One region of the Sphingomonas aerolata genome, then DNA from elsewhere that is predicted to be linked to it. Evidence: predicted binding sites of a transcription regulator. Region 1 holds the regulator's gene; the other holds the start of a gene.
What was found. The regulator LexA, encoded in region 1, represses DNA repair genes until DNA is damaged. The targets are predictions, from matches to a motif close to GTTCCNCNCTTGTTCT.
Positions count from the first base shown of each region.

Region 2: the regulator LexA is predicted to act here: its motif matches at 1,915-1,930, upstream of recA (recombinase RecA).

Region 1 is NZ_CP098762.1:1,371,689-1,376,046, reverse strand. It holds cobalamin riboswitch at 1-96, opposite strand, end outside; gene NEF64_RS06440 (molybdopterin molybdotransferase MoeA) at 334-1,518, shown strand; gene lexA (transcriptional repressor LexA) at 1,587-2,312, shown strand; gene NEF64_RS06430 (ComEC/Rec2 family competence protein) at 2,473-4,358, opposite strand, start outside.
Region 2 is NZ_CP098762.1:1,211,260-1,215,617, forward strand. It holds gene NEF64_RS05685 (tetratricopeptide repeat protein) at 1-815, shown strand, start outside; gene NEF64_RS05690 (4-(cytidine 5'-diphospho)-2-C-methyl-D-erythritol kinase) at 836-1,693, shown strand; gene recA (recombinase RecA) at 2,007-3,080, shown strand; gene NEF64_RS05700 (class I SAM-dependent methyltransferase) at 3,339-4,196, shown strand; gene NEF64_RS05705 (glutathione S-transferase family protein) at 4,193-4,358, shown strand, end outside.

The sequences.
Region 1 (4,358 bases):
CCGCTTACAGTTGCAGGGACAGCTGCGGTCTTGGGGCAAACCCCGCACCGCATTCCCATTCAAGCCCCGAGGGGCACCGACGCGATCTGTGCGGATCCGGCTTGCGTCGGACCTGCGCCACAGGGCTAGCGCGTTTTGCCTGCGCTGACGACAGGATTTGCGCGCGACGCAACGCAGGGCATGTCGTCCCATCTCACCGCAACGTCTGCCTTACCTCGTACGTTGATCGCATAACCGACCGGTGTCCTGCCGGTCGCGGCGTTGCCCGCTTTCCGCCCCGCGGCATTCGTGCGAGCAGCGCAGACCTTCATCGCCCCGCTGAACGGAGCCCGCATGCGCCCTCTCGTCCCCGTCGCCGAAGCCCAGTCCCGCCTCTTCGCCATGGCATCGCGCGTGCCGGCCGAAACCGTGCCGCTGCGCTCCGCGATGGGTCGCTGGGCGGCGGAGGACATTCTCGCCCGCCGCACCCAGCCTGCGACCGACCTTTCGGCGATGGACGGCTATGCGATCCGCTACGCCGATCTACCCGGGCCGTGGACGGTCATCGGCGAGAGCGCGGCCGGCCGCCCCTTCGCCGGCACGCTCGCCCCGGGCGAGGCGACGCGCATCTTCACCGGCGCGGCGATGCCGCCCGGCGCTGATACCGTCCTTGTTCAGGAAGAGGCCGCGCGCGACGGCGACCGGCTGATGCTCGACGGCGAAGGCCCCGCCTTTGAAGGCCGCAACACACGCCGCAAGGGGCTCGACTTCGCGACCGGCACGCGGCTGATCGCGGCCGGCGATCGGCTGACGCCCGCGCGCATCGCGGTCGCTGCGACCGGCGGACACGGCACGCTGTCGGTCGGCCGCCGGCTGCGCGTCGCGGTCGCCGCGACGGGGGACGAGCTCGTTCCGCCCGGCTCGACCAGCGACCCCGTCCCGCTACCGGAATCAAACGGCATCATGCTCGCCGCGATGCTCGCCGACCTGCCCGTCGACATTATCGATCTCGGAATCCTCCCCGACCGGCTCGACACGCTGCGTGACGCCTTTGCCGGGGTCGACGCCGATCTGCTGGTAACCACGGGGGGCGCGTCGGTCGGCGATCACGACCTCGTCCGCCCCGCGATCGAGGCGGCCGGCGGGGCAATCGACTTCTGGCGGATCGCGCTGCGCCCGGGCAAGCCGATGATGGCGGGTACGCTTGGCCGGACGATGCTGCTCGGCCTGCCGGGCAATCCCGTCTCCGCCTTCGTCACCGCGATCCTGTTCGTCCGCCCCGTGGTCGCGCACATGCTCGGCGCGCGCGATCCCCTGCCGCAGACGACGCATGCGCTGCTCGGCGAGGATCTTCCGCCCAACCAGTCGCGGACCGACTATATGCGCGCCGAACTGCGCAAGGGTCGCGCCTATGCCTCGACCATCCAGGACAGCTCGATGCTGCTGACGCTCGCCCGTTCGTCCTGCCTGATCATCCGCGACGGCGACGCGCCGGCGGCAAGGGCGGGCGACTCGGCGGAAATCCTCGTCATCGCGTGACGTCACCGCTTGACGAAGCTGCAAGTGTTCCATAGAAGTTCCTCGTCTGTTCCGGACGGAGAACCGTTATGCTCACGCGCAAGCAGCACGAGCTTGTCTGCTTCATCAATGACCGCCTCGCCGAGACGGGCGTGTCGCCCTCGTTCGAGGAGATGAAGGACGCGCTCGACCTGAAATCGAAATCGGGCGTGCACCGTCTGATCAGCGCGCTTGAGGAGCGCAACTTCATCCGACGCCTGCCCAACCGTGCGCGCGCGCTCGAAGTGCTGCGGATGCCCGAGCGTCCCGAGTCTGCAACAGGGCAGATGGCGGCGAAGTCGGGGCCGAAGGTGGCGGCATCGGCCGACACCGTATCTGCGCCGAACACGGCCAGCGCCACGCCCGCGTCGCCCGATCGCATCGCGGCGAACGACGTCGTCGAGATCCCGCTGCACGGCCGGATCGCCGCCGGCGTCCCAATCGAAGCCTTTGAAGGCAGTTCGATGCTCGCCGTCCCGGCCGCTTTGCTTGGCACTGGCGAGCATTATGCGCTGGAGGTTTCGGGGGACTCGATGGTCGAAGCCGGCATCCTTGACGGCGATTATGCGCTGATCCGCCGTACCGAGATCGCACGCGACGGCGAGATCGTCGTCGCGCTGATCGAGGACAGCGAAGCGACGCTGAAATATTTCCGCCGCGAGGGCGCAATGGTCCGGCTCGACCCGGCCAACCGCGCCTATGACCCCCAGCGTTATGCGCCCGCACAGGTCCGGGTTCAGGGCAAGCTGTCGGGTATCCTGCGCCGCTACGACTGACGAATGCCGGGTGGCGCTGGCGGTCATCACCGCCACGCAACCGGCAGTGGCGTTCGTGACCAACGGCCCCAGGCACCATCGTCCGCGTTTCGGAATTGCGGCCCTCCCAATCGGAGGCCCCACCTTCGCAGTATCATGACCCGACATACCCAGTCGCGACCTATCGCTCTGACCACCCCCGAGCCGGCACCCGAAACCGGACCGACGCCGCCCCCCCGGCCAGCCCATGCTGATCGCCCGCCGCCCCGAACCGTCGCATTGGCCGCGCCAGCGTCGGCGGATCGCGCCACGGGTGCCGATCTCCCGGATTGAGCACCGTCACCATCCGCCCCGTGGTCAGCGTCAACGCGATCCCCCCGGTCCGCTCAAGCACCGATCGATCGAGCTTCAGCCATCGCGGCGTACAACCACGCGGCAGCCCGCGCTCGCTGATGACGATGTCCGCGCGCCGGCAGGCGGCAACCATCTCCGCGATCGGCACCCGGTAAACGCTCCGCGTCGCCAGCACGCGCCAGGCTCGGCCGCGGGCGACAACATCGGTCAGGCACAGGTCGCGGCTGCACCGCGCATCGGGCTGATCCGCGAGCAGCAGCGGCTCACCGTCGACCCCACCATTCTCCGCCAGCGTATCGCGGACATAGTCACCCGCCCGATCGCGGAGCAGCGCGAGCCCGGCGGCGGTCCGGACCGCGACGTGGCGACCATCGCCCGTCACAAGGATATCGGGTGACGGCGTCGTCAGCGCCCAGATCGCGCCGACCGCCAAGGGCAGGATTCCGATCCGTCGCCACCGCGTCCGCCACAGCGCGATCCACACACCGCCGCCGACCATCAAGGCAAACGCCCCGTCGGGAACCGCCGGCAACGCGCGGACCGCGCCCGGTGCATGCGCCACACCGCGCGCGAGCCACAGCAGCGCGTCGAGCGCATGCTGCACCAGCCACCAGGCGGGCGCGCCAATCCCGATCGTGTCGAGCAGCAGCGCCAGCGCCTCGAACGGCATCACGACGAACGTGGTCAGCGGGATCGCGACGATGTTGGCGACCGCGCCGTACAGCCCGGCCTTGTGGAAATGATAGACCGCGATCGGCATCAGCGCCGCCTCGACGACGAGCCCGGTCAGCAACAGCGACCCCACGCCGCGCAACAGGCGCCTGCCGCGGCCCTCGTCATGCGGCGCGAACGTGGCACGGACGACGGGATGCTCGTGCAGTGCGATAATCGCGGTGATCGCGGCGAACGACAATTGGAAGCTCGGCCCGGCCAGCGATTCGGGCAGCGCGAGCATCACCGCGATCGCCCCCGTCGCGACCAGCCGCAACGTCATTGCCTCGCGCCCCATCGCCAACGCAACCAGCACCAGCAACGCCGCGACGCAGGAGCGGATCGTCGGCACCTGGCTGCCCGTCAGCACGGTATAACCGATCGCCGCCGCCGCACCGGCAAGCGCGGCGATCAACGGCAGTCGCGTGTGCAGCGCGAGCCACGGGCTGAGCGCAAGCAGCCGCATCACGATCAGCATCGTCGCGGCGACCGCGGCGGTGATGTGGAGGCCGCTCACCGACAGGAGATGCGCCAGCCCGGCGCGCCGCATCGCCTCTGCATCGGCGTCGCTGATCGCGCCGACGTCGCCGGTCGCCAGCGCCGCCGCGATCCCGCCTGCGCTCCCGTTGAGTTGCGCGACGATATGCCGCGACAACGCCACCCGGACCCCTGCGCCACCGCGGCCCGGCACTGTCACAACGACGGGCGAAAAGCCCCGCCCCGTCGCGCCGATCGCGCCGAACCAGGCGACGCGCGCAAAGTCATAGGCGCCGGGCACCGCGGGCAAGGGCGGCGGCATGAGTCGCGCGCGAAGCTTTATCGTCGCGCCGATCCCCAGCGCCGCTGGCGCATCCGCCTCTGCCAGGTTGATGCGGACGCGGCCGGGCAACGCAACCGGCGCGCCATCGGCGTCCTGCCCCAGCCCGACCGGCCGCACCGTCAACCGCACCAGCCGGCGCGCGACGAGTGGTTCGATCGTCTCGACCCGCGCCGACAGCTGCA
Region 2 (4,358 bases), 160 kb from region 1:
AGGCCGATCCGGATTATGCCCCCGCGCGAATCGTCCTTGCCGACGCGCTTGCGCATAGCGACCGGGTCGACCGCGCGCTGGCGGTGCTCGACAGGGTCGGTGGCACGTCGCCGTCCGCAGAGGCGGCGATCGCCAAGCGTCTCGAAATCCTGTCGGTTGCCGGCCGTGACGAGGCGGCGCTGGCCATCGCGAGGACATGCGCCGAGCGGCAGGAGGCGGTCGCCGGTGACTGGCAGCGTTACGCCGACCTGTTGCTGACGACCGGCGATGCGGCGGCGGCGGCGCAGTGGTATGGCCGGGTTCTGGCGGCGGATCACGGCGCGCCGGCGGCCGCGCGCGGCGGCTGGGGGGCATGGCTGCAATATGGCGGGGCACTCGATCAGGCGGGGCGCTGGCCCGAGGCGCGCATCGCGCTCCGCAAGGCAGTTGCCCTCGCCCCGACGCAGCCGCTCGCGCTCAATTATCTGGGATTCGCGCAGGTCGAGCATGGCGACGACATCGCGGGTTCGATTCGCCTGCTCGAGCGGGCAAGCCGGCTCGACCCCGCCAATCCGTCCGTCACCGACTCGCTCGGCTGGGCCTATCACCGCGCCGGTGATACGCGGCGCGCGCTGCCGTTGCTCGAGCGTGCCGCGCAGGCGGAGCCGACCAATGCCGAAATCGGCGATCATCTCGGCGATGCCTATTGGAGCATGGGCCGACGCTACGAGGCGCGCTATGCGTGGCAGGCCGCGATCGTCACCGGCGATGCCGAGGAGCGCGCGCGCATCGCCGCGAAGATCGACACCGGCCTGCCGATCGCTGCGCGCCGTTGACCCCTGATCCCGAGACCCCGATGCCGACGACGACCGAAACCGCACCAGCCAAGATCAACCTCGCGCTGCATGTGCGTCACCGCCGCGCGGACGGCTATCACGAGCTCGAGACGCTGTTCGCCTTTGCCGAGCATGGCGACGTCGTCACGGTGCGCACGGCGGACGCGGACAGCTTTGCCATCATCGGGCCGTTCGCCGCGGCATTGCGCCCGCAAGCAGGGGGCACGGACGCGGCGCCGTGGAACGGCAACCTGGTAACGGCCGCGGCGGATGCTTTCGTCGCGACGTTCGGGATCGCCGCGCATCACGCGATCACGCTCGACAAGCGGCTGCCGATCGCATCGGGGATCGGTGGCGGCTCCGCCGATGCCGCGGCGACGCTGCGCGCGCTGGCGCGGTTGTACGGCGTCGCGGTGCAGGATCCGGCTCTCCACGACATTGCCGCCCGACTGGGTGCGGACGTGCCCGCGTGCCTCCTCAACCGGACGACGTTCGGGACTGGGCGCGGCGACATGCTCGTCGCGGTCGACGGGCTGGCGGGAACGCCGTTGCTGTGCGTCAATCCGGGCGTGGCGGTGTCGACCGCGGCGGTATTCGGCGCGTGGGACGGGATCGACCGCGGGCCGCTCGGCAAGGGGCCGCTGCTCGAACGCGCGATTGCCGGGCGGAACGACCTCGAGGCGCCGGCCTGCGCGATCGCGCCGGAGATTGCCCGCGTCCGCGCGCTGCTGGACGCGGCGCCGGGCGTGCTGCTCGCGCGCATGTCGGGATCGGGGGCGACCTGCTTTGCGCTGTTCGACAGAATCGCGGCCCGTGATTCCGCGGCGGCGGATGCTGGTGTGCAGGGTTGGTGGACGCTGGCGTGCACGCTGCGCTGAACGCGGGTTAAATGCCGCGTTGAAACTGTTCGGCTTTGGGACTCCGGACGCTGTAAAATTGATTGCATCGTACCGGTCGGCGGCGTCAAATCATGGTGTCCACTACCGGATCGGCGCCATGGTTTGCCGACCGGCCCAAGGTTTCTCCCAAGACGCCGAAGCGGACCCATGATGGGAGGGCGGTCACCGAAAGGCGGCCGCCCTTTTTCACATTCCCCGATGTTCCGCACTTGTTCCGTGAGAACAAAAGCAATACATGGCGTTTGACGCGTTGAATGGCACGCGCGCTTGCTTTAGCGATGGGAGCTTATCGATGGCCGCTAATCTGAAAGTGATCGACACCGGCATGGCAACAGCAACCAACGACCGGCAAAAGGCGCTCGATGCCGCACTCGCGCAGATCGACCGCGCGTTCGGCAAGGGCTCGGCGATGCGTCTGGGCTCAAAGGAGACGATGCAGGTCGAGGTGATCTCGACCGGCTCGCTTGGGCTCGACATCGCGCTCGGCGTCGGCGGCCTGCCGCGCGGCCGCGTGATCGAGATCTACGGTCCGGAAAGCTCGGGCAAGACCACGCTCGCACTCCACGTCATTGCCGAAGCGCAGAAGAATGGCGGCACCGCGGCATTCGTCGACGCCGAGCATGCACTCGACCCGGTCTATGCCAAGAAACTCGGCGTCAACATCGACGAACTGATCGTGTCGCAGCCGGACACCGGCGAGCAGGCGCTCGAGATCGTCGACACGCTGGTCCGCTCGAACGCGATCGACGTACTCGTCGTCGATTCGGTCGCAGCGCTCGTGCCGCGCGCCGAAATCGAGGGCGAGATGGGCGACAGCCATGTCGGGCTTCAGGCGCGTCTGATGTCGCAGAGCCTTCGCAAGCTGACCGGCTCGATCAGCCGGTCGCGCTGCATGGTGATCTTCATCAACCAGCTGCGCATGAAGATCGGCGTCATGTACGGCAACCCGGAGACGACGACGGGCGGCAACGCGCTGAAGTTCTACGCCTCGGTCCGTCTCGACATTCGCCGCATCGGTGCGGTCAAGGCGGGCGATGAGGTCACCGGCAACCAGACGCGCGTGAAGGTCGTCAAGAACAAGGTCGCGCCGCCGTTCAAGCAGGTCGAATTCGACATCATGTACGGGCAGGGCGTTTCGAAGCTCGGCGAGATCCTTGATCTCGGCGTGAAGGCCGGGCTGGTCGAGAAATCGGGTGCGTGGTTCAGCTATGACAGCGTCCGGCTCGGTCAGGGTCGCGAGAATTCGAAGACCTTCCTCAAGGACAATCCCGAGACCGCCGATCGTCTCGAAAAGCAGATCCGCGCGCGCACCGACAAGGTCGCCGAGGAAATGATGGTCGGTCCCGACGCCGAAGACGACGCCTGAGTGAGAGTCGGAGCCCTTTTCCTCGCGGGGAAGGGCTCCGCGTCTTGTGACAGGGCGAGCAGCGTTCCGGGCTGATGAAGCGGTCGGGCCTCGGCTCGCCGAGTTGAGCTAAAGTGCCGCGACCTGGACGCATGTTGGGTAATTGTCCGGAAATCCAGCGAACCTTGACGGGCATATGCTTCACGACTTGCGTCAAACGCGCCACAAGAGCTGTCTCGTGCGCACAGACGGGAGTTCGACCATGCGATACGGCGGATGATGACCAGTGATCGAGACTGGACCGGACGCGTCGGCGACATCTGGGCCACGGAATGGCGCCGTACGGACCGCAGCTTCGAGGGGCTTGCGCCCGTACTGAACGCCGCGATCCTTGCAGCGGCAGGACCGCAGAGCCGCACTGTCGTCGATATCGGTTGCGGCGCCGGCGCCACGTCGCTGGCCAGCGCGCAGGCGCTGCCGGACGGGCAGGTAATAGGCATCGATCTCTCCCCGACGCTGATCGCAGTGGCGAACCACCGCGCCGGGCACCTGACCAATGTCGTGTTCCGCTGCGCCGACGTCGCGGCGAGCGTCGAGACGCTAGCGCCGATCGACCTCTATGTCTCGCGGCATGGGGTTATGTTTTTCGCCGATCCGGTGGCCGCCTTTGCCCAGCTCGCTGAGGCCGCCGCCCCCGGCGCCGGGCTCGTCTTTTCGTGCTTTGCCGAGCGTGCAGCCAATCGCTGGGCGGTGGAAACTGTCGCGGGTGCGGATGACGCATCCGGACCGACGGGGGCCATGACCACGCCGGGGCCCTTTGCCTTCGCTGATCCGGCCTATGTTGTGGAGATGCTGAAGCAGGCCGGTTGGAGCGCGACGACACCACAGCGTGTCGAGTTCGCTTATCGCGCGGGGGGCGGCGCGGATCCGGTGGCGGACGCGGTCGACTATCTCAGCCGGATCGGCCCCGCGGCGTCGCGGATCCGCGAGACGCACGGCGCGGAACGCGGACAGGCGCTGGCGCGTCTGACCAGCGCGTGCGTCGATCGTCTGGCCGGGGATGCGGTCGAATTTCCGGCCGCCGCCTGGATATGGACGGCACACAGGCCGCGCGACAGCCAAGGGAGCCTGCCATGATCACCGTCCACCATCTCGAAAACTCGCGGTCGCAGCGGATCCTGTGGATGCTCGAGGAACTCGGGCTGCCCTATGAGATCAAGCGCTATGCGCGCGATCCGAAGACGATGCTCGCCCCCCCGGAACTGAAGGCGGTCCATCCGCTCGGCAAGTCGCCGGTAA